Regions from separate parts of the Rheinheimera salexigens genome, predicted to be linked through region 1. Evidence: predicted binding sites of a transcription regulator. Region 1 holds the regulator's gene; the other holds the start of a gene.

What was found. The regulator LexA, encoded in region 1, represses DNA repair genes until DNA is damaged. The targets are predictions, from matches to a motif close to TACTGTNNATATNNACAGTA.
Region 2: the regulator LexA is predicted to act here: its motif matches at 1,898-1,917, upstream of umuD (translesion error-prone DNA polymerase V autoproteolytic subunit).

The regions. Positions count from the first base shown of each region.
Region 1 is NZ_MKEK01000001.1:104,653-119,681, reverse strand. Features, by position in the region: gene BI198_RS00630 (TatD family hydrolase) at 1-308, opposite strand, end outside; gene BI198_RS00625 (hypothetical protein) at 323-817, opposite strand; gene tatC (twin-arginine translocase subunit TatC) at 814-1,593, opposite strand; gene tatB (Sec-independent protein translocase protein TatB) at 1,550-1,888, opposite strand; gene tatA (twin-arginine translocase TatA/TatE family subunit) at 1,893-2,144, opposite strand; gene ubiB (ubiquinone biosynthesis regulatory protein kinase UbiB) at 2,215-3,843, opposite strand; gene BI198_RS00600 (ubiquinone biosynthesis accessory factor UbiJ) at 3,843-4,451, opposite strand; gene ubiE (bifunctional demethylmenaquinone methyltransferase/2-methoxy-6-polyprenyl-1,4-benzoquinol methylase UbiE) at 4,451-5,206, opposite strand; gene BI198_RS00590 (GGDEF domain-containing protein) at 5,310-6,338, opposite strand; gene BI198_RS00585 (DUF885 domain-containing protein) at 6,616-8,352, shown strand; gene BI198_RS00580 (hypothetical protein) at 8,410-8,640, opposite strand; gene tesB (acyl-CoA thioesterase II) at 8,861-9,730, shown strand; gene plsB (glycerol-3-phosphate 1-O-acyltransferase PlsB) at 9,727-12,261, opposite strand; gene lexA (transcriptional repressor LexA) at 12,309-12,926, shown strand; gene coxB (cytochrome c oxidase subunit II) at 13,241-14,383, shown strand; gene ctaD (cytochrome c oxidase subunit I) at 14,387-15,029, shown strand, end outside.
Region 2 is NZ_MKEK01000001.1:2,600,632-2,615,660, reverse strand. Features, by position in the region: gene gmhB (D-glycero-beta-D-manno-heptose 1,7-bisphosphate 7-phosphatase) at 1-108, shown strand, start outside; gene umuC (translesion error-prone DNA polymerase V subunit UmuC) at 140-1,417, opposite strand; gene umuD (translesion error-prone DNA polymerase V autoproteolytic subunit) at 1,457-1,885, opposite strand; gene BI198_RS11795 (hypothetical protein) at 2,109-2,801, shown strand; gene BI198_RS11790 (polysaccharide deacetylase family protein) at 2,919-3,860, opposite strand; gene BI198_RS11785 (polysaccharide deacetylase family protein) at 3,857-4,801, opposite strand; gene BI198_RS11780 (isochorismatase family protein) at 4,816-5,481, opposite strand; gene BI198_RS11775 (c-type cytochrome) at 5,656-6,033, opposite strand; gene BI198_RS11770 (enoyl-CoA hydratase/isomerase family protein) at 6,535-7,308, shown strand; gene BI198_RS11765 (PaaI family thioesterase) at 7,308-7,721, shown strand; gene BI198_RS11760 (DUF1838 family protein) at 7,878-8,813, shown strand; gene BI198_RS11755 (DUF3108 domain-containing protein) at 9,000-9,731, shown strand; gene BI198_RS11750 (class I SAM-dependent methyltransferase) at 9,728-10,924, shown strand; gene BI198_RS11745 (hypothetical protein) at 10,979-11,371, shown strand; gene BI198_RS11740 (MmgE/PrpD family protein) at 11,378-12,880, shown strand; gene BI198_RS11735 (MmgE/PrpD family protein) at 12,867-14,243, shown strand; gene BI198_RS11730 (phenylacetate--CoA ligase family protein) at 14,240-15,029, shown strand, end outside.

The DNA of each region.
Region 1 (15,029 bases):
AGCCCGCACTCACCAATCGCCACCACAGAGTCAGCGCTAAGCAGTTGAGTCAATTGCTGTAACCAGTTGTCGGTTACTTGTGCTGCGTAATGCGGATGCACGCCAGCGGTTGTTACTAGACTTAAACTGGTCTGTTGCTGAGCTTGCTGAAGGCAAAATTGTAAGTTTTGCTCAGACTCTGCTAGGTCACTACCAATTAACAGTAAATGCTTAACCCCGGCAGCGGTGGCGCGTTCCAACACAAGTGGCCGATCGGCGGCAAATTGCTCACTAAATAAATTAACGCCAACATCACACCATAAGGTCATGTTTTAATGCCAGATTATTGATTGCGACGGATTTTAATGGTGCGGTTGTTTTTGTCATTAGCCAACACAAATGAATTAAAGATGCCGCGCTTAATACTATGGCGTTCGCCAACAGCGATAGGGTAATAATCGTTACCTTGTTGCCGCCATTGTTGACCATTAGCAAACTCAACTTGCAGCTCGTCATGGGCGCTGTAACTAAAGCTTTTAACTGTAACATGTATTAAATCAGCGTCTTGTTCTTTTTGTTTGTGTTCAAGACCAAAACTATTGTCTGTGTTAGTGTCGGTTTTAGGCTGAATTGCTGTCGGAACTGTTGCCAGAGCTTGGCTCTTTGTGGCGACAGTAGATGAAGCACCTACTGCTGAATCAACATTAATAGCATCGTAGCAAAGTAAGCGTTTTAAGGCATTTTGCTCGGCACGACATAACTCCAAAGCTTGTTCTGTTGGTACAGCAGCACTTACGGTAGTGACAACTAAGCCTAAGCTAATTAAAAGGTACTTCATATTTTGTCTTCCTGTTGTTCGGTATCAACTGCCGGTTGATAAAACCGACTAAGAATCAATCCTAATTCAAATAATAACCACATGGGTAAGGCTAACAAAGTTTGCGATATCACATCGGGGGGTGTTAGGAGCATACCTAAAATAAAGGCACCAACAACAATATAGGGTCGCTTTTGCGCTAAAGCATCACGGGTAGTGGCGCCGGTCCAGACTAATAATAAAATGGCGACTGGAATTTCAAAAGATAAACCAAAAGCAAAAAATAGCTTTAGCACAAAGTCTAAATAGCTGCTGATATCGGTGGCTATGGTGACACCTTCAGGTGCCACACTGGTAAAGAAACTAAAGACTAAGGGAAATACAATAAAATAAGCAAAGGCAATGCCGCTATAAAACAATAAAGTGCTGCTAATAACTAACGGCGCCATTAAGCGCTTTTCCCGCTTATATAAAGCAGGTGCAATAAACTGCCAAATTTGTAATAAAATAAAAGGTATGGCTAAACATATAGCGACAATAAAGGTTAGTTTAAACGGCGCAAAAAAGGGTGCTGCAACATCCGTTGCAATCATGCTGCTATTTTCGGGTAAGACCGCCATTAACGGCATGGCCAGCCAATGATAAATTTCTTGGGCAAAGGCGGCTAAAGCAGCAAATACTAGCACGACAGCAATAATACACTTAAGCAGTCTATTACGGAGTTCGATTAAGTGGCCTAGAAGGCTCTGGCTGTTAGAGTTTTGGCTCATGCGGTGTCGTTGACTCGGTTTTAACATTAGGTTTGTTACCTGACAGCGGGCTAGTGACATCGGCTGCGGCTTGTTTTAACTCGCTTAATGCTGATTGCTCTTCAGACGTAAGGTTAGTTAAGCCTTTTTCTTCAGCACTTTTTAGTTTTTGATGTAACTCATGGACACGCAGGTTTTCACTTAACTCAGCTTGCATTTGTTGGCTAAATTGTTTTACACCACGAATGGTTTTATGTACTGAGCGCAATGCGCCAGGCAACCGCTCTGGTCCCAAAACCAAAAGCGCGACTACACCAATAACAACCAGCTCCCAGAATCCCATATGGTTAGACTTTGGTTTTATCTTTGCTAGCAGCGTTGTTTGGTTGCTGTTCGCTAGTGTCGGTCGACTTTTCGGCTAGTTGAGCACTATCTTTATCTTCTTCTTTTGCTGGCTCGTCTTTAATTGAGCTGCGAAAGCCTTTAATCGCATCACCTAAATCGGTACCGATACCACGCAGTTTTTTAGTACCAAATAATAATACAATTATGGCCAATACGATTAGTAACTGCCAAATACTTACACCACCGATGCCCATATCTTATCCTTTATTTAAATTGCTATTGCTTATTATAGCAACGATTAATAGTGATAACCTTAATCTCAGCTTATGCAGTCCATGCTTTTAAGGTAAAAACGATACTTATTACCAATAATGGCGCTGCCAGCCAAGGGTTTGCGAAACTGAATACTATACTAGCACTGATTATACTTGCTGCAGCTAAGGTTGCCGCAACTATTTGTTGCCTAGTTTTCCGTTGTTGCAGAGCTACTTGCTGCAGCTGTTTTAACAGTTGGCGCTGCTGTGCTGGGCCTTGCTCTAAATATTGATGTAACAACGTTGGCATTTGCGGTAACTTTTCCGCCCAATATGGCAAGTTTTCTTTTATTTGTCGCCAAATTGCCGGTACACCAATTTGTTGTTGCATCCAGTTTTCTAAAAAAGGTTTAGCCGTTTTCCATAAATCAAGCTGAGGATAAAGCTGTCGACCGAGCCCTTCAACATACAATAGGGTTTTTTGTAATAACACTAATTGTGGTTGTACTTGCATATTAAAACGTTGCGCCGTGCTAAACAGGTTTAGCAGTACATGGCCAAAGGAGATTTCTGCTAGTGGTTTTTGAAATATTGGCTCGCAGACCGTGCGGATGGCACTTTCAAACTCTTCCACCTTAGTTTCTGCGGGTACCCAGCCAGAATCAACATGCAGTTGCGCCACTTTTCGATAGTCACGATTAAAAAATGCGACAAAGTTTTCAGCTAAATAGCGTTTATCTTCGGGATTTAAAGTGCCGACAATACCGCAGTCTATACCAATGTACTTAGGGTTATAGGGGGTTTCAAAGGAGACAAATATATTGCCTGGATGCATATCGGCATGGAAAAAGCTGTCACGAAAAACTTGAGTGAAAAATACTTCAACACCGCGCTTGGCCAATAACTCCATATCCGTGCCTTGCGCTTCTAACGCTTTAATATCGGATACTGGAATACCATAAATACGCTCCATAACCATAACATTGCTGCGACTGTGCTCAGTATAAACAAACGGAATATACAACGAATCTGAGTCGGCAAAGTTGCGCCGCAATTGGATGGCGTTGGCTGCTTCACGATTTAAGTCCAGTTCATCTAGAATAGTTTTTTTATACTCTTGTACCACTTCGCGCGGACGTAATCTTTTACCGTCGGGCAATAAACGCCGAGCAACATCGGCTAAGGTGTCCATTAACGCTAAGTCGGCAACGATTTGCTGGCGTACATCGGGCCGAATAACCTTAATTACCACATCGGCTAATTCGCCGTCTGCCAGTATTAATTTAGCCGTATGAACTTGAGCAATTGAAGCTGAAGCTAAAGGTGTTTGTTCAAAATCGACAAACAGCTGATCAATACTGTTAATACCTAATGCTTTTTCAATCATGGTTTGGGCGGTTTCACCGCAAAATGCCGGCACTTTATCTTGCAGCTTGGCTAGCTCGTCAACTAAATGGGCGGGAAATAAATCGCGACGAGTGGACAGCATTTGGCCAAACTTAACCCAGACAGGTCCTAAGCTTTGTAAGGCTAAGCGTAACCTAACGCCTACTGGTTGATCAGGGTGCTGATTACGCAACCAAAATAAGCTGCGTCTGGCTAATCGAGCATACCAAGGCTGCCATTGTGGCGGGATTAGCTCATCTAAGCCGTATTGTAGTAACGTTTTTTGAATTAAGTAAAACCGGCTAACGCGCACTATGGCTCCTGATACTTATTTAGCTGTTGTTGCAATAATGCCACTCGCGCTGAGATTTCGCTGACATGCTGACTAAAATGAGCTAATTCAATCGACGTTGGGCTAAGTAAAAGCTCGTCCTGGGCTAGCTCTGTTGCCAGCTGTTGCAACTGCTGGCTTTGTTCTATTATATAGTGCTGCACTTGCTGTAAAACGCTAGCGATACGGTGGGCAGCGGCATCACCAACATAGACCGATAGCGCTTGTGGCCAGTCAGGATCTAGCTGCTGAAAAAACCGACTAAATTGCTGGGCAACGTTAATATCACCGTCAATTTGTAACGCATCGGCTTTAATTAATCGGGTCAGTTGGCTTGGATCGCGTAATAATTTCAGGCTGGCTAAATCAGTGCTAATAGCACAGTCTGTCGGTTCGTTATGCTGATTAAATAATAAAGCATCCGCGGTGGCGGTAATAACCAGAGTAAGAGGCCATTCGCATAGCGTAAATGACAGTTGTTTGCCTTGCAGCCTGATTAAGCGTTGTTTAGCGTTAGGATCTAAATTAATAATGCCCGCCACAGCGGTTTCTGCAGCAGCGCATAACAATTGTGGCAGCAGCGGCAACATTAGAATTTGTACCCGCGATGTAATGCGACAATACCACCGGTAAGATTATGATAACTGACTTCAGCGAAACCGGCTTGTTGCATCATGTCTTTTAACGTTTCTTGATCGGGATGCATGCGTATGGATTCAGCTAAATATTGATAACTTTCTTTATCATTAGCCACTAATTGGCCTATGACAGGTAGCAATTTAAAAGAATATAAATCATACGCTTTACTTAACCATTGTTGTTCTGGTTTAGAGAACTCTAGCACTAATAAGCGGCCACCCGGTTTTAGTACTCGAAACATTGAACGTAAAGCCGCGTCTTTATCGGTGACATTACGTAAGCCAAAACCAATAGTGATAACATCAAAGCTATTATCGGCAAAAGGTAAGGCTTCGGCATTAGCTTGTACATATTCAATATTGTTGACTAAACCTAGATCGCGAAGTTTATCGCGACCCACGTTAAGCATAGAGGCATTTATATCGGCTAAAACCACTTTACCCGTAGGGCCAACTCGTTTTGAAAATAATGCGGTAATATCACCCGTACCACCGGCTAAATCTAGTACCTGCTGGCCAGGGCGTACGCCACTGCAATCTAAAGTAAATCGCTTCCATAATCTGTGCACACCAAATGACATTAAATCGTTCATAACGTCATATTTAGCAGCAACAGAATGGAACACATCGGCCACCATTGAGACCTTTTGTTTGGCTTCAACTGTTTTATAACCAAAATGAGTAGTGTTATTATCTTGCTGATTCATCGAACCGACCTATTAGATCTAAAGAGTGACTAGTGTAAGAGATAAAGGCTTAGCAGCCAACTTATCTAGCGTAATATACTACTATGTTCTGAATTGAGATCAATTATTCACCGGCAACCATAGCTTCGCTAGCGATTTGGTTTTGGCCCGCTTGTTGGGCTATGTGCAGAACGGATGCTGAGCGGGCAAGGAATTGGTACCAATTTTCTGTGGCGTCATATAAACAGACACCTAATGATAGCGTTACTTTTGCTAATGCTTGTTGATTGCGCGCAGAAACAAAGCGCAGCTTAGCAACTTGAGTTCTGACTGAGTGCGCAACTTCATTGGCACTACGTAAGTCAATATCAGGCAATAATAGTAAAAACTCATCCGCACTGGTTCGCACAGCAATACCACTGGCTTGTATAAAGCTACTAATCTTATTACTAATTTTACTTAGCACTATATCGCCGACAGCATCCCCATATTGCTGATTAAAGTTGTTGAATTGATCTAGGCTAATTGCAATAGCCGCAATATTGCGCTCCGGTTGCTCTGACAACCAGATATCCACTTGATTATGCATAGCTGCACGATTATATAAGCCAGTAAGTGGGTCGCGTAATCGCTGTTGCTTTAATTGCTCCAGCTCATCGCGTAACTGATGGCTGTGTTGATTAGCAAGTAACAATTGCTGTTGTAGCTGTTGTTGTTGATGCTGGATTTGCGTCGTTGCTTGCTGTAATTGATTAACAACTTTAGCCACGGAGGGCTCCGGCGTTAATTGTTGTAAATTGACGAGCTGAGCATTAATGGTATTTAAATAAAGACTGATATTTTCAGCTGCAACATCGGTGTTAGCGGACAAGCGATTCAGCATGCCGGTTGCTTGATAAACAATATGTTCATGCTGCTGACTAACGGGTGTTAAATAACGGTTATAGAGTTCGGTCATGCTAAAATTATCAAACCGAGCGTTAGCGGTGATTTTTTGTTCAATACTTTGACAAAGTTCAGTATTACTTTTACTTACATACTCATAGCACACCGTATAATTAATGGGATTAGCAGGCAAAAAGTTTTGCTGCATAAATGCATTAACGGTCACTGCTTTAGTTTTAGCTTGGGCAAATGTATCTTGATACTTCAAGGTGGATAACCTTACTTACAACAATAAGTTATTCATTACCGGTTAATTAATACTTTTATACTACTCCAATTCATCTTGCTGACAACCGCTTAATAACAAAAAGTAGTAATTAAACTTAAAAACAACCATTTAATGAATAAATTATTACTAAAGGTCAGCATTTATTCCTTTACTGAGTCTATGAAAACAGGTCAACAGCATGCTATTGCCGTTGAGCTAACTGTTTTATCTTAGAAAAGTAGTTACAATCAAGTGAAATCAGTTAGTGGATAAAACAATGAAAAAAATAACTATAGCATTGGCAATCTTGGTTTTTGTTAGTGGGTGCGCCACTAATAAAACTGAAAAGGCTGAATCTTTTAGCCAGTTTGCCCAAGAATTATGGCAAGCAGAGCAAGCATTAACCCGACCTGCAGCGGATGCGTTGTGGGATATGTCTGCTGCTAATTTACAACAGCAACATCAGCAACGTTTGGCTTGGTATAAACGATTAACTGACATAAATCCTAGTACATTGTCGGATCAAGACCAAATTAATTACGCTATATTGGATTACCGTTTAAGTGATGCCATTGATGAGTATAAATTTGGTGCTCATATGATGCCTATTACGGCTGAATCAGGCTTTCATGCCTATTTATCTTTTATAGCTAAAAATTCAGTATTGAGAACAGAGCAAGATTATCAAAACTATTTAGCAAAATTAGCGGCTATACCGACCTATATGCAACAGCAAACCGATTGGATGAAGCAGGGCATTGCTACCGGTATGACTCAACCAAAAGCGGTATTAACCGGATTTGAGCAAAGTATTATTTCGTATGTGGTTAGCGAGCCAACCGCTAGTGTTTATTACCAACCTTTTTTACAGCAGCCAAGCTTTATTACAACGCCAGTGTGGCAACAATTGACGGCCCAAGCGGCTGACGTGGTGATGACTGCGGTTAATCCAGCTTATCAGGCATTTTATGATTTTATGGTCAAAGAGTATATGCCAGCCGCACGTGACACTATAGCGGCAAACGATTTACCGCAAGGTGCAGCGTATTATCAAAATCGCTTAGAGCACTACACCACGTTAAAAATGACGCCAGAGCAAGTGCATCAAATTGGCGTAGATGAAGTAAAACGTATTCGCGCAGAAATGCATCAGGTTATAGCGGATAGTGGTTTCAAAGGTAGCTTTGCTGATTTTGTACACTTTTTACGGACCGACGAGCAGTTTTATCCTAAAACGGAAATGCAGTTATTGCAGTATGCTAGTTACTTAGCTAAGCAAGCTGATGCTCAATTACCTAAGTTATTTAAAACCTTACCTAGAACACCTTATGGTGTTATTGAAGTACCTGCAGAGTTTGCACCTAAATATACTACAGGGCGTTATTCTGGTGCTTCACGCGATGACCAGGCCGGATTTTACTGGGTAAATACTTATGCCTTAGACCGCAGACCCTTATATGAGATGGAAGCGTTAACCTTGCATGAAGCGGTACCAGGTCACCATTTACAAGTTGCATTAGCGCGCGAGCAAACTGAGCTGCCAGATTACCGTCGTAGTTTTTATACCTCGGCATTTGGTGAAGGTTGGGGTTTATATGCAGAGCATCTGGGCTTAGAGATGGGTTTTTACCAAGACCCCTACAGTAATTTTGGACGCTTAACCTTTGAAATGTGGCGCGCGGCACGTTTAGTGGTGGATACCGGCATGCACACTATGGGCTGGAGCAGACAGCAAGCTATCGACTTTTTAGCCAGTAATACCGCCTTGTCGATGCATAACGTTACGACAGAAATTGACCGTTATATTAGTTGGCCAGCCCAAGCCTTGTCGTATAAATTAGGTGAGTTAACCATTAAGCGCTTGCGCGCTCAAGCCGAGCAAGCATTAGGAAATGACTTTGATATTAGAGAGTTTCATGATGTTGTGTTAGGCAGTGGCAGCTTGCCGCTAGAAGTTTTAGAGCAACAAATACAGCAATATATTACCGGTAAGCAGGCAGCAGTAAAGTCGTAGCTATTGCAGTTACCAAAGCTATTGCGGTTAACAATGTATATGAAGTGGCTGCCAACGTTAAAATCTTACTTTAACGTTGGGAGCGGTATTAATCTCGCCATCTCTATCTATCGCGGCCAAATGACCATCTGCGATCAGTAAAGCTAAATTGCCACTTTCCATACGGCGGACACAAAATAAATCATAGCCAAATCTTTGCAGTTCTGAAACTGCAAATTTTTGTGCTAAATTAAGATCGTCCCAGAAAGTTCGGATATCCTTATTTATATGGCGCCTTTCACGATGCATTTTCTACTCCGGCCAACATAAATCAAGGTGTAGCAGCTTGAGTAGGCTGCAATATTGTCTAAACACACATTACAACCTCTCAGCTTAAAAGTGTAGTTCAGTCAGTTAAATTGTCCAGCGGCCAGTGAATAGCAGTGATTAATTTTTTGCTGCATAAACTTTGCTGATTACTAGGGTTTACGGCAGAATAACCATTCAAGTGCATGATTAAGGAAAGCAGATGAGTAAAGTATTAGAGGGCTTATTATCATTATTAAAGTTAGAGCAGATAGAGCAGGGTTTATATCGAGGCCCTAGCCAAGACTTGGGATTTAAGTCGGTTTTTGGTGGCCAGGTTATGGGCCAAGCGTTATCTGCAGCTAAAGAAACATTAGCTCAAGATAGAAAGCTGCATTCTTTTCATTCCTACTTTCTGCGCCCAGGAGATGCTTCGCGCCCTATCGTCTATGAAGTAGAAACCATTCGTGATGGCAAAAGCTTCAGTACCCGCCGCGTCAGTGCTATTCAATATGGCAAACCAATTTTTTACTTAACGGCGTCTTTTCAAACTGAAGAAACCGGTTTTGAACACCAAGATGTGATGCCAGAAGTGCCAGGGCCAGAGCAGTTAGTGTCGGATTTAGACTTTTATCAGCAACATGCCGATCTTATTCCAGAAAGTTTACGCAGTAAGTTTATTTGCGAAAAGCCAATTGAAATGCGGCCAGTTGATTTTCAAAACCCGTTTAAGCCTAAAGTGAGCCAGGCGAGACGTTATGTTTGGTTTAAGGCGAATGGCGCTATGCCGGAAGACTTACGAGTACATAAATATTTATTAGCCTATGCCTCAGATTTTAACTTCTTGCCAACCGCGCTGCAACCACATGGTAAATCGTTTATGGCGCCTAATATGCAAGTAGCGACTATTGACCATGCAATGTGGTTTCATCATGACTTCCGTTTTGATGATTGGCTGTTATATGCAGTTGATAGCCCAAGTGCTTCTGGTGGCAGAGGGCTAGTACGAGGCCAATTCTTCAGTCGTGATGGCACCTTAGTTGCCTCAACCATGCAAGAAGGTGTTATCCGCGCTTATCCTACAAGCCGCTAACTGCGGCTTGTAGGGATAATACTATGGATACTAAGCAAAACATCATTGCGTAACAGGCTATCTACAGTGTGGTTTAACTCGACTAAAGCATCGGTTGCTTGCACACGGCTTTGCTCATCACTTTGGGTGTAAGCATTGTCGCGTAGCGCGTTAATTAAGGTAGAAAACAGCTGTTTATCGTAATACTCTGGTGCGGTAATGCCGTGCTGTTGTAACAAACGTTGAGCTAATTGATGGCACTGCTTTTCTAAGTCAGCTCGGCTTTGCGCCTGTTGCGTTAAGATAAGTTGGAATACCATAGCGTAGCGTTGTAAAGTGTGTTCGGCGTTATCTGCCAATAAACTTAACATAAAATAGCTATTACTTTGTTGCGCGGGAGCAAAGTAAAGCTCGCCTTGCTGCTGGACGATATTTTTCTGGACTAAATGTTGCAATACCTGCTGACAATAAGCCGTAATATCGTCTAACTGTAAAAACATTTCTTGCTGTAATAAAGGATATAGCTGGCGCACAATATTAAGTAAACCCTGCCAGCTCATTTCGCGTTGATGCAAAATTGCGTTGGCTAAAATCGACGGTAATATAAATAAATGCAAAATATTATTCCGATAGTAGCTCATTAAGATCGCGCTTTCAGCCGTGACGCTAATCAACTCACCAAACTGATCTTTATGCTGCTGTACTTTATCTAAGCTAATAGCATGCTCAATTAATTCGCTACTGCTGGCTTGCGGTAAAGTGGTTTGGCCATGATAAGGAGCTTGCTGCTGAAGTTGCAGATAAAAATCTAATTGCTGCTCCAGCTCTTGCCTAGTTAAAGTGTGTTTATCGGTGGCAAGTAAAGCTAGGGCAATTAAATTAATACTATTTAAAGCGGCAGCATGATTAATCCGCTGCATAACATTTTGTGAAACATCGTCAACCACACCGGCTAACCAATGCGGCTTTTGCACTTCTATTGGATCAATAGCCTGTTTCCAGTCAGGGACGTTTTGGTTTAAGTAGTCATTTAAGGTTAAGGGCTCGCCAAAATTGACATAGCCATAACCATAATCACGCAAGTTTCGGATCGCTTTTATGACACCAAATACTGACTCTTTCTTTTTGCCTGAGCCTTGCAGTTCGCTTAAGTAAGTATTTACTTCCATAACATGCTCGTAGCCTAAATAGACTGGAACAATAGTAACGGGGCGGTCAATACCTCTAAGCATAGATTGAAGAGTCATCGCTAACATACCTGTCTTGGGCTGTAGTAAACGGCCAGTGCGGCTACGACCGCCTTCAGTGTAGTATTTTACCGAGTAGCCTTTGATAAATAACTGGCATAAATATTCGCGAAATACGGCGGAATATAATTTATTGCCGCTAAAGCTACGGCGGATAAAGAAAGCGCCACCACGTCGGAAAAGGGTGCCTGCCGGCCAAAAATTTAAGTTAATACCCGCGGCTATGTGTGGCGGAACGAGGCCTTGTTGATAAATAACATAGCTAAGTAACAAATAATCCATATGGCTGCGATGGCAGGGTACATAGACAATTTCATGGCCTTTTTGGGCTAAGTCACGTAGTACATCGGCATTATTGATTTTAATACCGGTATACAGCCTATTCCATAGCCAACTTAATATTCGATCACCAACTCTTAACGTAGAAGAGCGATAGTCTGCGGCAATTTCTAATAATAATTTATGGGCATTTTTACGCGCTTGTTCCAGAGATATGCGCTTAGACTTTGCCTCTTCCGCTATGGCTTTTTTCAATGCTGGCGCGGCTAGTAAGGCAGTAAAGAGTTGGCTGCGATTAACTAGTTTAGGACCATTGGCGGCTAAGCGTTGTCGATAAAAGTGAAAACGTGACATACGTAATAACTTACGTGCAGTATCATTATCGGCACCAAATTTTGCCGCCATCTGCTGTAAAGACAAAGCAGGAATAAAGCGAACTAATGAGTGCCTGCCAGATATAAACACGATTAATAGCTTGGCTAGCCAGTTTGGCGCATGGGCTTCGCCTAACAACCATTTGATACTGTTTTCTTTACCGGGAGCGCGACCCCATAAGATTGAAACAGGCACAATATGGGCATGTAAACTGGGATTTTTAAGATGGGCATCAAGTAATGCTAAGGCTTGCTGTAGTGCTTGAGTTTTACCTCGTTTAAACACTAAAGTATGCGGTCTTTCTAAAAATAAGGTGCGAAAGTGTTTTACACCATCAATATCCACATCTGAAGTAGGATCCGGCAGTTGTAAGTTTTTACACACCTGCTTTAATGCAGCCAAATCCGACCCTGATTCAGTAGGGCAAATATAAAAAATAGGCTGAGAAGTATCTATATTAAGCTCGGTAACGGGCTGTTCAGGTACTACTTTGTACTTCAGCAACGGGCGCAAAGGCCACTTTAATAACGCTGCAAACAATTTAACCGAGCGGAACATAATGACATTATCCTCAAAAAAATCCGGCGCATAGCATACCACGTCAGGGCTTAGGGTAAAGTTAGCGATTAGCACTGATACTTGCAATTGCATCTTACCTGTATATACTAACAGTATAAACTGTATAGGTAACCAGCATTATGAGACCATTAACGCCGCGACAGGCAGAAGTTTTGCAACTGATTAAAGATTATCAGATAAAAACCGGCATGCCGCCGACACGGGCCGAAATTGCCAGCCAACTGGGCTTTAAATCTGCTAATGCGGCAGAAGAACATTTAAAAGCCTTAGCTAAAAAAGGTGCTATAGAAATGTTACCAGGTACATCAAGAGGTATCCGCTTACTGGATAATGATGCACCTGAACAGTTAGGTTTACCACTCATCGGTAAAGTTGCTGCTGGTCAGCCTATTTTAGCGGCAGAACATGTGCAACAACATTATCAAGTTGACGCTAATATGTTCAAACCTTGTGCCGACTTTTTGCTTCAAGTTCAAGGTATGAGTATGCAAGATATTGGTATCTTAGACGGAGACTTGCTAGCTGTACATAAAACCAATCAAGTTGAAGCCGGTCAGGTGATTGTGGCACGTGTAGATGACGAAGTAACCGTTAAGCGTTTTCAACGCGAGGGTCATACCGTATTTTTGCATCCTGAGAATGCAGATTTCGATGTCATTAAAGTTGATCTGCGCCAACAGCATTTTGCCATAGAAGGATTGGCTGTAGGCGTTATTCGCAAAGGCGGTTGGATGTAAAATGTACTAAGCTCAACAGCTTATTTTACAAAATGCACTGGTATGACCTCAATGGTTTGCCGGTGCTTTTTGCATTTAGGGGTTTACAGTTTGCTTTAAATGGACAATTCTTAGACTGAAACTGATTAAATTTAACACTTTAATCAGTTTGGTTTCTGCGCTAACCCTGAAACCGGATAATAAAATAATAACTAAAATAATTATAATGTACTGATGAAGCTTGAAACATAGATTCGGTGTAGGTGAAATAGCCGTGTAGTGCTGTGTACTGAGTTTCTGCAGTTTGCTTTGCAAAATGACAGAGGAGAAGTCCAGTGACGAAACCGAGTAGTTTTCGTTGGTCGCTGCCAGCTTTGCTATGCACTGCGTCGGTGAACGCAACAGCAATGCCATTGAATATGACTCAAGGCGTTTCAGATATTAGTCAGCAAGTTTATAACCTGCACATGACTATTTTCTGGATTTGTTGTGCTATCGGTGCCGTAGTGTTTGGCTTGATGTTTTGGTCTATTTTTCGGCACCGAAAATCGCGCGGCGTAACACCAGCTCAATTCCATGAAAGTACAAAAGTTGAAGTGATTTGGACTTCGATACCAGTCGTTATTTTAATTCTTATGGCGATACCCGCCACTAAAACCCTGATTGCAATGGAAGATACCACTGAAGCGGATATAACCGTATTAATTACCGGTTCGCAATGGAAGTGGCATTATGAATTTCTAGATCATGATGTATCTTACTACTCGCTATTAGCGACACCAAAAGAGCAAATTAATAATCGCTTTGCCAAAGATCCTAACTACTTGCTTGAAGTCGACCGACCGCTAGTGATCCCAACCGATAAAAAAGTTCGTTTTTTAATGACTTCTGATGATGTTATTCATTCTTGGTGGGTGCCCGCTTTTGCAATTAAAAAAGATGCCAATCCAGGCTTTATTAATGAAACTTGGACCCGGGTTGAAGAGCCGGGCATTTACCGTGGTCAATGCGCAGAGTTATGCGGTAAAGATCACGGCTTTATGCCAATAGTGGTTATTGCCAAAACCCCGGAAGACTTTGCTACTTGGGTTGCAACAGAAGAAAAGCGTAATGCTGAAGCTAAAGCCGAAGAGCAAGCACTGCTGGCGATGAATATGTCATTAGAAGAGTTAATGACCGTTGGCGAACGTACGTATCTTGGTCACTGTTCAGCTTGTCATCAACCGTCAGGACAAGGTTTACCCGGTATATTCCCCGCGTTAAAAGGCAGCCAGATGGCGCTAAAAGATATGGCAGGTCATATCGATATTGTGTTGCATGGCAAAAGCGGTACCGCAATGCAGGGTTTTGCTAAGCAGCTGAGTTTAAAAGAAATTGCTGCAGTAATTACCTATGAGCGTAATGCATGGGGCAACAATACCGGCGACTTAGTTCAAGCGGCAGATGTTAATGCAGCATTACAAGGTAAAGGGGATTAATAGATGAGCGGAATAACAGAGACTGTCGCAGTTGACGAACATCATGACCACAAACCTAAAGGCTTTACACGTTGGCTGTATACCACCAACCATAAAGATATCGGCAGTTTATATTTAATTTTTTCGTTAGTGATGTTCTTTATAGGTGGCACCATGGCAATGGTGATCCGGTTAGAGTTGTTTCAACCCGGATTACAATTTGTCGAACCTCACTTTTTTAATCAGATGACCACAGTGCATGGCTTGATTATGGTGTTTGGTGCGGTTATGCCCGCCTTTACCGGTTTAGCTAACTGGATGATACCTATGATGATAGGGGCGCCAGATATGGCGTTACCGCGGATGAATAACTGGAGCTTTTGGATCTTACCTTTTGCTTTTTTAATTTTATTATCATCATTATTTATGCCTGGTGGCGGTCCTGCATTTGGTTGGACCTTCTACGCCCCTCTTTCTTCTACCTACAGTAGTGATAGTACGGCATTATTTGTGTTCTCTGTCCATATCATGGGGATTTCATCCATTATGGGTGCCATCAACGTTATTGTGACCATATTTAATATGCGAGCACCAACCATGACGTGGATGAAAATGCCCTTATTTGTTTGGACTTGGTTGGTGACGGCATTTTTATTAATTATGGTGA
Region 2 (15,029 bases), 2.5 Mb from region 1:
CGTAAAATTTTAGTGTTATCTGGCCAAGAATTAACCCCAGAGCAGCAACAAACTGCGGATGAGATTTGGCCATCGCTTGCCGCAGCAATAATTCAAGTAAAAGAGTAAGTAGTCTAGGCAAAACCTACTGTAGCTAGTGTTATTTTACGATGGGTAAATCACGCCAATTAGTGGTGTAAGCGGGCGATAGGTGTTCACGCTTCATACTCCACGCTTGTTTCACGCCTTGGCTAGCAAACCAAATGGTTTTATCTTGTTTAGCATTTAAGTTGTCTATTAGCTGCATCAGTTTATGGTTGGCTTGTTGCTTATCCGCTGGTGCTGTAAACAGGTTAAGTTGGTGTTGGCCGGGATTATAAAAATCTGTCAGCATGACACCAGCCTTGGCATAGCTAAAATTATTAACCCACAACATATCTAATAGTTGCTTAGCTTTAGCTAAAAACACTCGGGTGTCGCTGCTAGGGGTGTCTAGGGCGATACTTTTACTATTACTAAATAGGTCATGTTGTTGGTTAAAAGCGCTAGTGCGAATAAACACCGTTAAGTATTTTGCCTCTTGCTTTTGCTGGCGCAATTTTTTACAGGCTAGGCTGACGTATTCGCTGATCGCTTGCTGCATTTGTTCTTTACAAGTAATACGCTGGCCAAAAGAGCGACTACTAATAATTTGTTGTTTGGTCGGTATTACCTGCTCTAACTCTATGCAAGACTCGCCATTAAGCTCGCGTACTGTGCGCTCGACGACGACAGAAAAATGCTGACGAATATACTTAGCATCTGCATCGGCAAGTTGTAGCGCAGTGGTTATGCCTAATAGCTCTAAGCGTTTACTCAGTTTACGGCCTATACCCCAGACTTCATTTACCGGTACTAACGCGAGTAGTTTACGTTGGCGTATGGGATCGGTTAAATCCACCACTCCTGCAGTTTTTTGCCATTTCTTTGCCGCATAATTGGCCAGTTTAGCTAAGGTTTTGCTTGGCGCTATGCCGACACAAACCGTAATACCCACCCAATTTTGTACTTTATCACGCAGCATCAGGCCAAAATCATTCAAGTTTTGCAGTGGCTCAATACCGGTTAAATCGACAAAAGCTTCATCAATGGAATACACTTCAACCGCTGGGGTTAAGCTTTCTAAGGTGCTCATTACCCGCTGCGAAATATCAGCATACAGGGCATAGTTAGATGAAAACGCGACTATGCCATGCTGGCGCATCTCTTTTTGTACTTTAAATAACGGCACACCCATTTTAATACCTAGTTGCTTGGCTTCTTTGGAACGTGCAACAATACAGCCGTCGTTATTTGATAGTACGACTACTGGGGTATTGGCTAAGTCGGGTCGAAATAGCTTTTCACAACTGGCATAGAAGTTATTACAATCGACTAAGGCAAAAATGGTGCTTGGCATACTCTTATTTTTAATACTGTTACTTTTCATCACAGCCAATTAGCGCTTTATCTGCCGAATAACATTGGTCACTACGCCAAAAATATCCAATTCATCGCCTTCAGTTAAGCTAATAGGCGGGTAAGCTTTATTGCGAGCAATAAGCTGCAAGCTAGGTTTAGTACAAAGTTGCTTGACGGTAAATTCACCACTCACCGCAGCAACCACAATATCGCCATGTTGGGCCTTTATTGAACGATCAACCACTAATACATCATCCTCGATAATACCGGCTTCAATCATAGAGTTACCTTCAACTCGAACAAAAAAAGTGGCATTAGGGTGGCGAATACATAGCTCATTTAAATCTAAGGTGCGTTCAATATAATCTTGTGCCGGAGACGGAAAACCGGCTTGAATTTTACTACTAAAAAAGGGGATGGCTAATTTTTGGGTGCTATAAGCATTAGCAATAAAAATGGCTGACATAGAAACCTCTATACATGTATATAAATACAGTATAATGGTTTTTATTAATATCACCTAACGGGCTGGGGATTATTTTCAATCACAAATCTGCCTAAGCAATTGCCTTTTATCAATGCATCTAGTTGCTGCTGTTTGGCTAAAGCCGCTTTTGACTTCTGTCAATGATGAACCAAGATAGCCTGCATTATTCTGCCAAGGAAATAACCAATAATAAGGCCTAATAATGGATTTTCTTGTAACGTATGAATTACCAATACTACGTTGGCTGCATATTGTGGCTATGGTGTACTGGCTTGGTGGTGAATGGGGAGTATTCCAAACGTCTTACAATGTCATTAATCGTAAGTTAGCGATGAGCGAACGTAAGCGCCATATGGAAACTGCGTACCGCATTGATATTCTTGCCCGTACCGGGATTTTATTACTGTTTCCATTAGGTTTCCATATGGGTAATCTATGGGGCGTGCAACCTTACGGTGGCCCATGGTTAATGGGAATGTGGGTTTTCTTTGGTTTATGGTTAGCGCTATGTTGGTCAGCGTTTTTCTATCGTGAGTCAGATACCGGTTTAAAATTAACCAAGGCGGATGAGTCTATTCGTTACTTTGTGATACCGGCTTTAGCAATTGCCTCTATAGCGTCATTAATGGGCGAAGGGCCGTTTAATGCTGCTGATGGCCAAAAATGGTTTTCGATTAAAATATTGTTATTTTCTATGGCGTTAGTTATCGGCCTGTTATTACGCTTTATTATGCGGGAATGGACAGAATTATTCCGTAAATTAGCCCAAGAAGGTGAAAACCAAGAAGTGGAAGATAGGTTAGAGCGCAGTATCCGTTTTGGTCGCCGTTTAGCGTATTGTTATTGGGTGATTATTTTAACCGTAGGTTTCTTTGGTGCCGTTAAACCACTATAAGTCTTACTATATAGCTATGATATCTAAAGCATAAAAAAAGCCCCAACTTAAGTTGGGCTTTTTTTAATGGCGCTGTCTTAAAAAGTATAGGCACGTACCATAGCCCCGTGAAAATAACTAACTTTTCGCCACAGTCTGCTGCTCAGAAAAAGCGTGTAAGATATCGCTAGCCGAAGCGCTCCAAATGGGCTGCTGGCTTAAGCGCGATAATATTTGTTCAAAGTACTGAATACGATGAGGTTGACCCAGCAGCCAAGGATGAATATTTAAGGTTAGCATTCGGCCACCTTGTGTAGCGGCTTCTTGCAGTAAAAAATCGCATGCATCGTTTATTTGCTCAACGTAAGACGCTTCACTATGTAGGTTATTACCCAGTATATAAAAGTCTTCTAATTCGGTTGAAAGCGGCATAGCCCATAAATTCTCTTGTTTAAAACGGTAGGGCATATCGTCATTTACCCAGTCAGCACAGTAACTAATGCCATTTTCAGCCAATAACGCTAGGGTGTTTTGACTTTGGTTTCTTGCTGGGCTGAGCCAACCGGTTACGGCTTGGCCGGTTAAGTCTCTTAATTGATTAACCGAACGAGAAATCAGTTCAGACTCGTCGGCTCGGTCCATTTTGCCGTGATGCAGGCTATCCATGTTCCAGCCATGACATAACACTTCGTTACCACGCGATTTTAGTAACTGCACTAAGTATGGTGTACGCACTGCGAGTTCTGTATTAACCGCAAATGTCGGTGTGATATTAAACTTATCTAATGCTTTTAATATTCTAAATAAGCCAACCCGATTACCATAATCACGCAGACTATAATGGCGTAAATCGGGGTAGGGCATAGTCATACCACCGGGAACTTTAAATGGCACACCTTTTTGATTTAGCGGGAAAAACTCTAAATTAATATTCACCCAAACCGCTAAGGGTTTATTGTTAGGCCATTGCACTTTTGGCCTATCCGTTAGCATTGACCAGTTGTATAAATCGTGGTCCATGCCATACCGGCGCAATGGATAGTGTAAGGGGCTATTGGGGTCGAACACTTTATCTGTCATTTATTGGCTCCTAACTTAGCGCTGATATCGGCCAAGGCAGCATCGTAATAATGTTCGTGATAATAATCAGCAATTTCACGTCCTGTTGTCACCCAAACATCAGGATGACTAGTGATATAATCCAACGCTTCCTCAAATGCCTTCATTCTGTGTGGGCAGGCAACTTGATAGTTATGGGTGGGTATACACATGATGGTGCCGGACTCTTCGCCCTCTTGATATAAACGATCAAAATTATCTTTTAACATTTGACCATAGCGACGCGGCTCTACTTTGTTTACTACATAAGCGATGGTGTCGTTCATTTCTAGGGAGTAAGGTATAGACACAAAACGCTTATCACTGCGCAGCTTAATAGGAGTAGGTTGGTCATCATGAAATAAATCGCAGGTATAAAACCCAGCGTTATTACCAAACAGTTCGGTGCCAACTTCGGCAAATAAATCTAAGGTTAATTCTGAATGCGACAGTGCTGGCGCAAGATAACCGGCGCAATGTTGGCCAGTGTGACGATAAATGGTTTCCATAGAATCGCGGATCATTTCGCGTTCTTGTTGCTCAGATAAACCATAAGTATAACGGGTGTTATAAATACCATGACTGAAAAACTCCCAGTTACGCTCTTTACACATCTGAATAATTTCTGGATGGTGATCACATAAAGCGGTGGATAAACTTATCGAACCACGGATACCATATTTATCGAGTAATGCCATTTGGCGCTGGTGGCCGACACGGTTACCATAATCGCGAATACCATAACCTTGTATCGCAGGGTAAGGCTGAGGCCAGGCTTTTCTATGCGGGTTTTCTGGCGGATTCAACTCATAAAACTCGATATTGGGTGCAACCCAAAAAGCCAGTTTTTTGCCATCGGGCCAACGGATTTTCGGCCTATCTTGATAGGGCCAGTAATCATAAAAGCCTGGATCTGCTTTCATTGTATTCTCCTGCCTTATTGTTGTTGCTTAAGCCAATCTAGCACTTCAGACACGTCTAATACGTCAGCATACTTTAATGCCATATCGGTTAGGTTGGCGTAATGATAGCTTTCATGCTTATCAGCCACACATTCTTCAGGCACTATGGTGCGATAACCACGAGATAATGAATCCACAGCAGTAGCGCGAATACACCCAGACGTAGAGCCACCGGTAATAATTACAGTATCGGCTTGGTGCCAGGTTAGTAATGATTGTAATTGAGTTTCAAAAAAAGCTGAGGGCATTTTTTTGCAGTAAACAACATCACGTTTTTCGTCGATTTGTACTCGATCATCAAACTCTGAGCGCTCTGAATTAAATTTAATATTTTGTAGCGAGTCAGGAGTGTCAGTACGGGTGCCCCAAATACCAGCATCTTCGCCTGAATCCATATAAGCAACATAAGTCCAAACTACCGGCCAACCTAAGCGACGACATTCAATCGCTAATTGGTTCATATAATCAATTTGATTCGGGTCGGTTTCATAAGCCGTAGCGAACTTGCCCACAGCGGTATAGGCTTTTTGTGGATCTACATTGACTAAAACGGCTTTTTTACCAAAACCAAAGCGTTTTCTAGCAGGATTGTTTTTTACATCTAAATAAATTTCTTTAGCGGTTTTATTTGAAGTTTGCATTTTACACCTGTAATAGCAGACATAGGTGCTAAAATACTACGACAATGTGGCTAGCTACCAATTGACAAATATCAGACTAAGCAAAAATTATAATGCGTGCACAGTGAAGTGCACGCATTATAACAAAGCTAAGGATTTAAATAGGCACTCAAAACTAAAGCCTAAAAACTAGTTTTACTTTGCCGGTAAAACAGAAAAATACTTGGCTAATAAGTCAACATCGGCATCAGATAAGGCTTTCGCCTGCGGTGACATTAGCGGGTTAACTTTTTCACCTGTGCGATAGGCTACTAGTAATTGCTTTAATTCAGCAGCATCACGGCCCGCTAAAGACGGGTACATAGCAACATTAGAAATACCTTGTAGACCATGACAGGCCGTACAACTTATCGCACGACTTTTACCTTGATTAAGCAACTGTTGTTTTGCTACTACTGCGGGGTCGGCTACTGCAGTTGCTGAGGCACTAACTTGCGCGCTGCTATCTGTTGGCTCAGAGCAACCTGTCACTAAGATGCTAACAGCCGCTAAGATTAAAGATAATTTTTTCATAGTTAGACCTTTATATTTTTTATGCTGTCATTATTGTTGTTCTAATACTTTATCTAATACTTTATCTAATACTTTATCTAATACTAAGGCCTTTAAATTGATAGAGCGTTGCTTTGTATCAATTTATAGCTATCGTTTGCATATTACTTTGAAATATTTAATTCTTCTACTCTACTTTTAGCCGTCTTGGCTCGATAGAGTCATGCATTAATACTAAATCTACTTTACAGTTAACCAGTTCATCTGCGTTATATGTGATTTCTGGCTAGCTTTAGTAACTATCTTTTGCGTGAGTGTTTGCGCTGGCATTTTATACTCAGACATAGCTGTGCCTTTACCTAATTGCTGTTGCTTTTGCTTTCTGGCAAATCAACCAGCATTGAAATGTTGTCAGCAACCTTTGCAACGTGGTATCACAATAAATGAATCGTTAGTGTTATGGTATCCGCTAAAGCACTGAATTGGCCTATAAACGAATTTCAACTATGAGAATTTTGATAAATGTCAACAATTACGCTGAGTGTAGCCGGCAAAATTGCCAAAATAACCATCAATAGAGCCGATAAGCGCAATGCGCTGAATAAAGCTATGTGGCAGCAATTAGCTGATTTTTGTGATCAATTAGCCAATGATATTAAGCCACGTGTTGTAGTGATCCAAGCCGAGGGCGACAAAGCTTTTAGTGCCGGTGCGGATATTGCCGAACTAACAGAAATGCTAGCGTCACCTGAGTTATTACAACAAAACAACGATATTGTGCAGCAAGCACAGTTAAAGTTGCAGCGCTTACCTTGCGTAACGATAGCGGCCATAAATGGCGCCTGTTTTGGCGGCGGCTTAGGTATAGCCTTGTGTTGTGATTTTAGAATTGCTGCTAGCCATGCCACTTTTGCCATCACGCCAGCCAAACTAGGCCTATTGTACAGTATTGAAGATACGCAGCGCTTAGTACAAACCGTTGGTTTAGCCACCGCTAAAGCCATGTTGTATTTAGGTAAAGCGCAAACTGCAGAACAAGCCATAAATAATAAACTTATTCATCAAGTGGTTGCAGCAAACGAGTTAGATTCGGCAGTACAAAGCTTTATTCATGACATAGTTGCTGCTAGTGGTAGTGCAATCCAAGGCATGAAGCAAACCTTAGCTTATTTAATGGACGATCCAACATTGCAACAAGCAGAAATACGCCAGTTATCTAAGCAAGCATTTGATTCAAAAGATTTTAAAAAAGCATCGCAGGCTTTTATTACTAAAACCAAAGTGGAGTTTGATTAATGAGCAAGTTAGCAAGCCTTGGCTATACACTATGTGAAGACATGCAAGGTTTTAGCGCTATAGCGGGGCCGTATTACGAAAAAACGGAGCTGGGGGTTGTAACCCGGGCGCTAGAAATAACCGAGCAGCATTTAAATCCTCAAGGTGTAGTACACGGCGGCGTATCGTTAGCTATGATGGATTTTGTGATTTATCGCGCTATAGGTGATGAACTCACGCATGATAAACAGTTTGCCACTATTCAATTAAATACTAACTTTTTAGCCGCAGTAAAACTTGGCGATGTAGTTTATGGTCGCGGTCGCATTCAGCGTAGTACTCGGTCAGTCATTTTTGCCGAAGGCGAACTTTATACCGAAACGCGCTCTACCATGCAGGGTACTGGTATTTGGAAAGTGCTAGGTTCTAAATAAGAGGCTAAATAAAAGCGCTAAGTTTATAAAAAAGTTACTGGAAATAAATTATTATTTGCCAGCAGCTTAACTAATATTTCTGCAGCTTTGACTTATATCAAAGCTAGTTGCTTCTGTTTCAATCTACTCTGATAATTCTATTAAGGGAGCAAAAACATGCAGAATAGCAAGCATACAAAAGTAAGACCGTTACGCATACTGTCATTAGCGGTTGGCTTAACGTCATTAATGAGTTTTCAGCTAAATGCAGCACCTATTGATTTAAATACCCCAGATGGTGCTACCACCGTCTCGCGAAAAATTCAGTGTTCAACTGTTGATGACAAACCGGTATTTTTTAGCTGGGATGGTAAGTTGTTTTCTCGTCGTATGGGTGAGCCAGACCAGCATTTGTTTGATGTTGAAGGTTATAGTGTCCGAGCTTGTGCTACCGTTGACGGTGGTAAAAAAGGTAAAAGCTTTAAGTTAGTGACTCGAGAAATTTTACTTTATAAAGATAAAAAAACTGGCAAGCCTCTTAAAACTTGGCTTAATCCTTGGACAAATGAAGAAGTAGACGTATTCCAAGTATTAAACGATCCTGTTAATCAACCGGTTAGATTTAACCGCGATGAAAACGGTAAAGTTTTACCTTATGCGGCTAAATTTATGGCTAAACAACAAGATGACCGCTGGTGGCTAACCTTACCGGTACCGTTGTTTTATCATAATCCGCTTGCAGGTGATTATCAGAAACAAGTCGGCGGCGTATACCATGCCACAGAGTTATTTAACTTCTTAGGCGATATCGACAGCCTAGTAGATGAAAAAACAGATACAGCTGATGTACAAGTTGGTTGGGTCAGAATTTCAGATTGGCTACCGTTTATGATGATGAGTGGTCGTGAAGGCGGTATATATATTCATGCTGCGGGTCGTAAAATTGCCAAGTTTGACGATGTGAGTGACACCATGAAAACGTTTATTGCTGCAGAAGCACCAAAGTATAGTGTGCCACCACCAACCAATGATACTAGACCAAATGATACTAGCTGGACGACTTATAAAAAGGATGTACCAGGTGCACCATTTGTATCACCAAAGAGTCATTAAAAGCTAAGTCTACTTGCCTGATTACAGTCAAGTTTAAGCTTAGTGTAAATGTGTAAGCCCGTGTAATAATGCGGGTTTTTTTATTCCTATCCGTAAATTTACAGTTATTGATAAAGATCAACGCATCTTTGCAATCCTCGCTCCACTATGAAGTTAATAAGGCTATTAGCTGATTAGGAGTATCGAATGAAACATAGAACTATCCAAGGCACCATACTTTATACCAGTAAAAAACCTGAACGTATGGATCAAGAACGGGGTCGAGAGTTCTTTAGTATTACTACCCAGTCTGATGACGTAAAAGTATTACATGCTCATTGTGAAATTGATGACGCACCTAATGTGGTGCGTGACGTTATTCTAGCCATGAACCCAGATGCCAGCCCAATAGATTGTAGTGTGCGCATTAGCGTTGGTGATAAATATGAAGGCTCGGGCTGGATGCGTTTCACGCCAAATTATGTTGAGTGTGAAAGTCATAATCAGCGCGATGGTCGTATTACGCAAAAAGTAGATATTTCGACGCCAGTAAAATGGTTGCAAGCACACCCTATCGTGGGTGACGCATTATTAATGCGCATGTACGATTTAAGCCAAGGTCCGGGTAAAACCTTCTTCCCCGATCTATTCTTAACTTCTCCTGATCACCGTGGCGCGACTGGACCATTACTGTTTAAAACCGGTTTTGGCATTCGGTATGTTGGTGAAGAAACTATTACGGTAAAAGCGGGTACTTTTAAAGCTCGGCATTTTCAGGTGGTGGATACGGCCGGTAATTTACCTGAAGAGCATCCTCCTTATAATCTGTGGTGTACCGCTGATGATGATTACTTGTTTTTAAAGGCGGGCGTAGAAGGTTATATGCAAACTTTTTATGAGCTAGTTGAATATAAAATTACCGAGAGAGGACAGTCATGAGTAATGTAAAGACACTGCCTTCATGGCGAGCGCTCACCCAACATGGCGTCATGCCACAAGCTAATCACGATGAAGTCGCGCGTTTAAACGTATTAACCCATTTAAACCTGCATTTAAGTAGCCGGGTGATACCGGGGTTACGCCAAGTGTATGACAAACATGTTCATCCTGCTTTTGTTAAAGAGCACGGGCGTGAGCCAGAAACACGACATGAAGTACGCAAAGTGATGATGGAAGATGGCTATTGCCAATTGTGGAGCGCACTTAGGCGTAACACTATGGAAATGCGTCATCAGACAGGTAGAGCAATGGTATTACGCCAAGCAGATGCTTTGTCTAAAAAAGTAGAACAGTTGAATAAAGGTTGCGATACGTTACAACTTGACTCAACAATTGAAGTACCTGTCAATATTAGTCAAGTTGATATTCACTGCCAGCCAGGTTGTTATTACCAAGAGTATTTTGACCAAGATGTCACCGTAGCTGCTAGCTATGATGTCGGTTTATTTGTTACCACAGCCGGTTTACTCGGTGGATTAAGTGACGGTGGTGGCCAAGCCATAGCTAACTGGCTTAAAAGCGAACACCCTAATTTTAAACCTAAGCGTATTTTAGATCTGGGTTGTACGGTTGGTCATAATGCAGTACCCCTTGCCCAAGCGTTTCCAGATGCAGAAGTTATTGCTATTGACGTTGCTACGCCCTGTTTACGTTATGCCCATGCTCGTGCTAAATCGCTGGGTGTTGATAACATTAGCTTTGTCCAAGCTAATGTTGAATCTTTACCGCAGTACGCAGATGAAAGCTTTGATCTTATTACTTCAGCCATGTTTTGGCATGAAGCATCACATAAAATGCTGCCAAAAGCATTAAAGACAGTACAGCGTTTACTAAAGCCTGAAGGTTTAACAATTCACTTAGAGCAACCGCAATATCACGGTAAAAGTGTTTTTGAACAGTTTATGCGTGATTGGGATACTTATTACAACAACGAACCGTATTGGGGGCCTATGCATGATCTGGATCTTGCCGAGCAACTAGATAAGGCCGGTTTTGATGGTTCAGCCATGTTTGAAATTGGTGTGGTCGCTAAAGTTGATGAGAAAATTTTTGGTAAATCTGCAGCCGGTGATTCAGGCGAAGATTTCGGCCGTGCACCAGTCTGGAATGCTTTTGGTCTCTGGAAAAAATAAGCCGCTAGGTTTACAACGAGTAAAAAGCAGCTGACAGCATTGAGGAACAGAATAATGACAAGTGCGAATACAAGTACCAAAAAAAGTAGCGCCGATATAGATATTTTAGATTTAGCCGGCACTAAGGCAAAAGGGCAACGGCCTTATTTTTTAGCGGATAAACAGGTTGAGCAAGTGCTGTCTATTGCTATGGCCGTAGCAACAGAACTGGCTGTTACGCGCGAGCGCTTAGCTAGTTTAGAAGCGGTATTAGCCGAAAAAGGCATTATAAGTGCAGATGCCATTGAGCAATTTACTCCTACTGCTAAGCATACCGCCGCTAGAAGTCTAGATACTCAAGAATACCTTGCCCGCATTTTACGTATTGTGCAGCAAGATAAAGAAGAGGTAAGTCAGGATGACAAATCGATGGAACAGTTACAACGTGAACTTACCCAGACCGATTAGTCGTAGATGAAAAAATTTAACACAGAACCTACGGCGGGCACCTTAACCGAACAGTTAGTGGCCCAGCTGCTACATAAGCCTATAACTACCGCCGATCGCCAACGTAGTGCTTTGCATGTCATAGATTGGCTAGCCTGTGTTGCCGGTGGTGCAACGGCAGAAGTGGCTAAAGCTTTTGCAAGTCAGCTAACGTTTATTAACAACAGCGCGGCAACAGCCAGTCCACAGGCAACTGCTACAGCATTATGGCAGGGCAAAACCGATTGGCAATCAGCACTGCAATATAATGCGGCACTAGGTAACGTGCTAGAAATGGATGATGTCCATCGCAGTTCAATATTACATGCGGGGCCTGTGGTAATTCCTGCAGCATTAGCCATGGCAGAGCATTGTCAGGCGAGTCTCGACCAGTTTTTAGATGCAGTTATTTTAGGTTACGAAGTCACTATTCGCATTGGTCAAGCCATTGGCCGGAGCCATTATCGTTATTACCACAATACGTCTAGCTGTGCTGCTTTTGGCGCCGCGCTGGCAGCGGGTTTTTTGCTTAAATTAACACCGCAGCAATTAGTTTGGGCTTTGGGTAATACCGGAAGCCGTACTGGTGGTTTGTGGCAAATGCGCCATGAAGACGTTATGACTAAACAGTTTCATAATGCAGAGGCCAGCAAAAGTGGTGTGCAAGCTGCGTTACTGGCTAAAGCCGGATTAACCGGGCCTGCGGCTATTTTAGAAGGGCCGCAAGGCTTATTCGCTGCAACGTCAAATGATGCCACACCTGAAAAAGTGCTGGCAACGAGCGCACATTGGTTAATGCACGATTGTACGTTTAAACCCTGGCCTGCGTGTCGGCATGCCCACCCCGCAATGGATGTGGTGATCCAAGCGTTTGGCCAAAATACTGATGTAGACTTAAATGAAAATATAGAAAGCAAAGGCTTAAAGTATAAAGACCTAAGCGTGACTGTTCAGCAAATTAATATCGGTTGCTACCAAGATGCTTTAACCTTTTGTGACCGGCCCGAGCCTCAAACCGTGTTGCAAGCTAAGTTTAGTATTCAGCATGCCGTAGCTTGTTTATTGGTTTTTGGCGAGCCAAAGCTTTGGCATTATCAGGCAGAGGCTAGAGCTGATAAAAGAGTAGCAGCCATGCGGCGCAAAATAACATTGTTTTTAGATGCTGATATCGAAGCTAATTATCCGACGCATTATGGTGCCAGTGTTCGTATTCGGCTAACGTCTGAGCCGCATACTATTAGCTACCAACATCAAGATACTTTAGGCGATCCAGAGCGACCGCTTAGTCAGCAGCAAATAATGGAAAAAGCTGATTATTTATTTAAACACAATGGCTTAACGTTAGCGCAACGCCAACAGTTATTATCGTTTAACTGGTTTAGCCAAAATGACTTGTCGGCGTTAACCCAGTTATTGTTGCCCAGTTCTGAAAAAACAACTAAAAGCGTTATGCACCAGGCTACGCAACGAGGTGCGCATGACCGCGATTAAAGCATTATTACAGCATATTGAAACAGTACGTTATGCCGACTTGCCGCCACAGACTATAGCAGCAGCAAAAACCTTTATTTTTGACTCTATCGCGGTGGGTATTAGTGGCAGTAGAGTGCCAACGGTTAGCCAAGTTAAGCAAGCAGCGAGTAACTGGGGCGATGCTAAACAAGCTCAGGTTTGGGCAACCGGTGAGTGGCTACCCGCCGGTAATGCCGCGCTTGTTAATGGTTTTCAAATACATAACCAAGAGTGGGATGCAGTGCATGAAAAAGCCGTAGTTCATCCAATGGCCACTATATTGTCAGCGTTAACAAGTTACGCTCAACAGCATAACTTAAGTGGTGAGCAGCTAATTTTAGGCATTGTAGTCGCGGTAGATGTTGCCACTTGTATAGGCAGTGCGGTGACCTCGGGGCTGAAATTTTTTCGACCCTCCATGTGTGGCGCCTTAGGTGTTACTGCAGGTATCTGCGCCATGCAGCAGTTTAAAGGTGACGTATTAGCCAACGCTATGGGCATTAGCTACAGCCAGCTTAGTGGCACTATGCAGGCGCATGTTGAAGGCTCTGGCATGTTGGCGATGCAAATAGGCATAAATGCCCGTTCGGCTATGCATGCGGTAGACTTAGCGCAGGCCGGATTTTCTGGTCCTAAAGATATTTTAGAAGGGCCTTTTGGTTACTTTAGGTTATTTGAAGATACCCACGATATCGACTTATTTTATCAGCGCTTAGGCAAACAGTTTCAAATTGAACGTGTTAGCCATAAACCTTTTCCTACCGGTCGTGCAGGTCATGGCTGTATCGATGGTTTACTAACGTTGCAACAGCAGCACGGTTTCAGTAGTGAGCAAATTCAACATATTCATGTATTAGCTCCGCCGCTTATTATGCGATTAGTCGGTCGGCCGCTTAAAGCGAATATGGACAGCAGTTACGCTAAGTTATGCCAAGGCTATATAGCCGCTATCGCCTTACAAAACGGTGATGTGGGTGTCGAAGATTTTTCAGCACAAGCGTTAACTAATCCAGACACCTTAGCTTTAGCCGCTAAAGTGAGTATGCAATTAAACGATTGCCAAGATCCTAATGCACTAGCGCCTGTTCGGGTTGAAGTTACCTTAACTGATGGCCGTTTTTTGCACATAGATTTACCGGCTGTATTAGGCCATCCCGATAGACCTTTAAGTAAAGAGCAGCAAGTAAAGAAGTTTTGGGCTGCTTGTCGTAGTGCTATTTATCCTTTTTCTGATGATGCTATTAGCAAATTGATAAATGCCATAGACGAATTAGAACAAATCTCAAATATTAATAATCTAGTCCAATTAATGATTTATACCGAAAGTAGAGGCATTTTATGAGTTACCCCAATTATCTGCAATCTTTTGACATCAATAAGATGCTTGAGGACTACCCGTTAGGTGATGAATTACTGCAACGCTTTAAAGGCATGTCTAAAGCAGAGCTAAAAAAATTACAAAATGAACGCTTTTTAGAAGTAATGGAGAAAGCGTGGACTATCCCATTTTATCAGCGGATTTGGGGTGATGCTGGCGTTAAGCAGCAAGATATTAAGTCATTAGATGACATTACTAAATTACCGTTAATTTCTAAAAGTGACATTATGGATAGTGTTGAACGCTTTCCACCTTTTGGCGACTTTCATGGTTTAGATAATATCGCGCCTGAAAACCGACCGCCCATTGTATTTCATACCACCAGTGGCACCACAGGTACCCCGCAGCCATTATTATTTGGTCCTAAAAGCCGTGAAATCCAATCTTTATTAGTCGGTCGTAGCTACCGTTTTATGGGGCTTAAACCGGCGTCAACTATTCAGTCTTGTTATGGTCACGGTATGATTAATGGCGGCCACTATATTCGTGAAGCGGTCACCCATTATACTAACTCTATTTTCTTATCTGCTGGTACCGGTGTCGAAACCCGCTCAGTTCAACAAGTTAACTTGATGAAAACCTTTGGTGTTAACGTGTTAGTTGGCTTTGTCGACTATATAAAACGTTTATCCGATGTAGCTAAAGAAGAAGGTATCGTGCCGGGTAAAGATATCAAAATTGATATGATTATTGGTCACTTAGGCATGGAAAGTCGCGATGCTATTTCTAAAGCTTGGGGCGGTGCTGAAC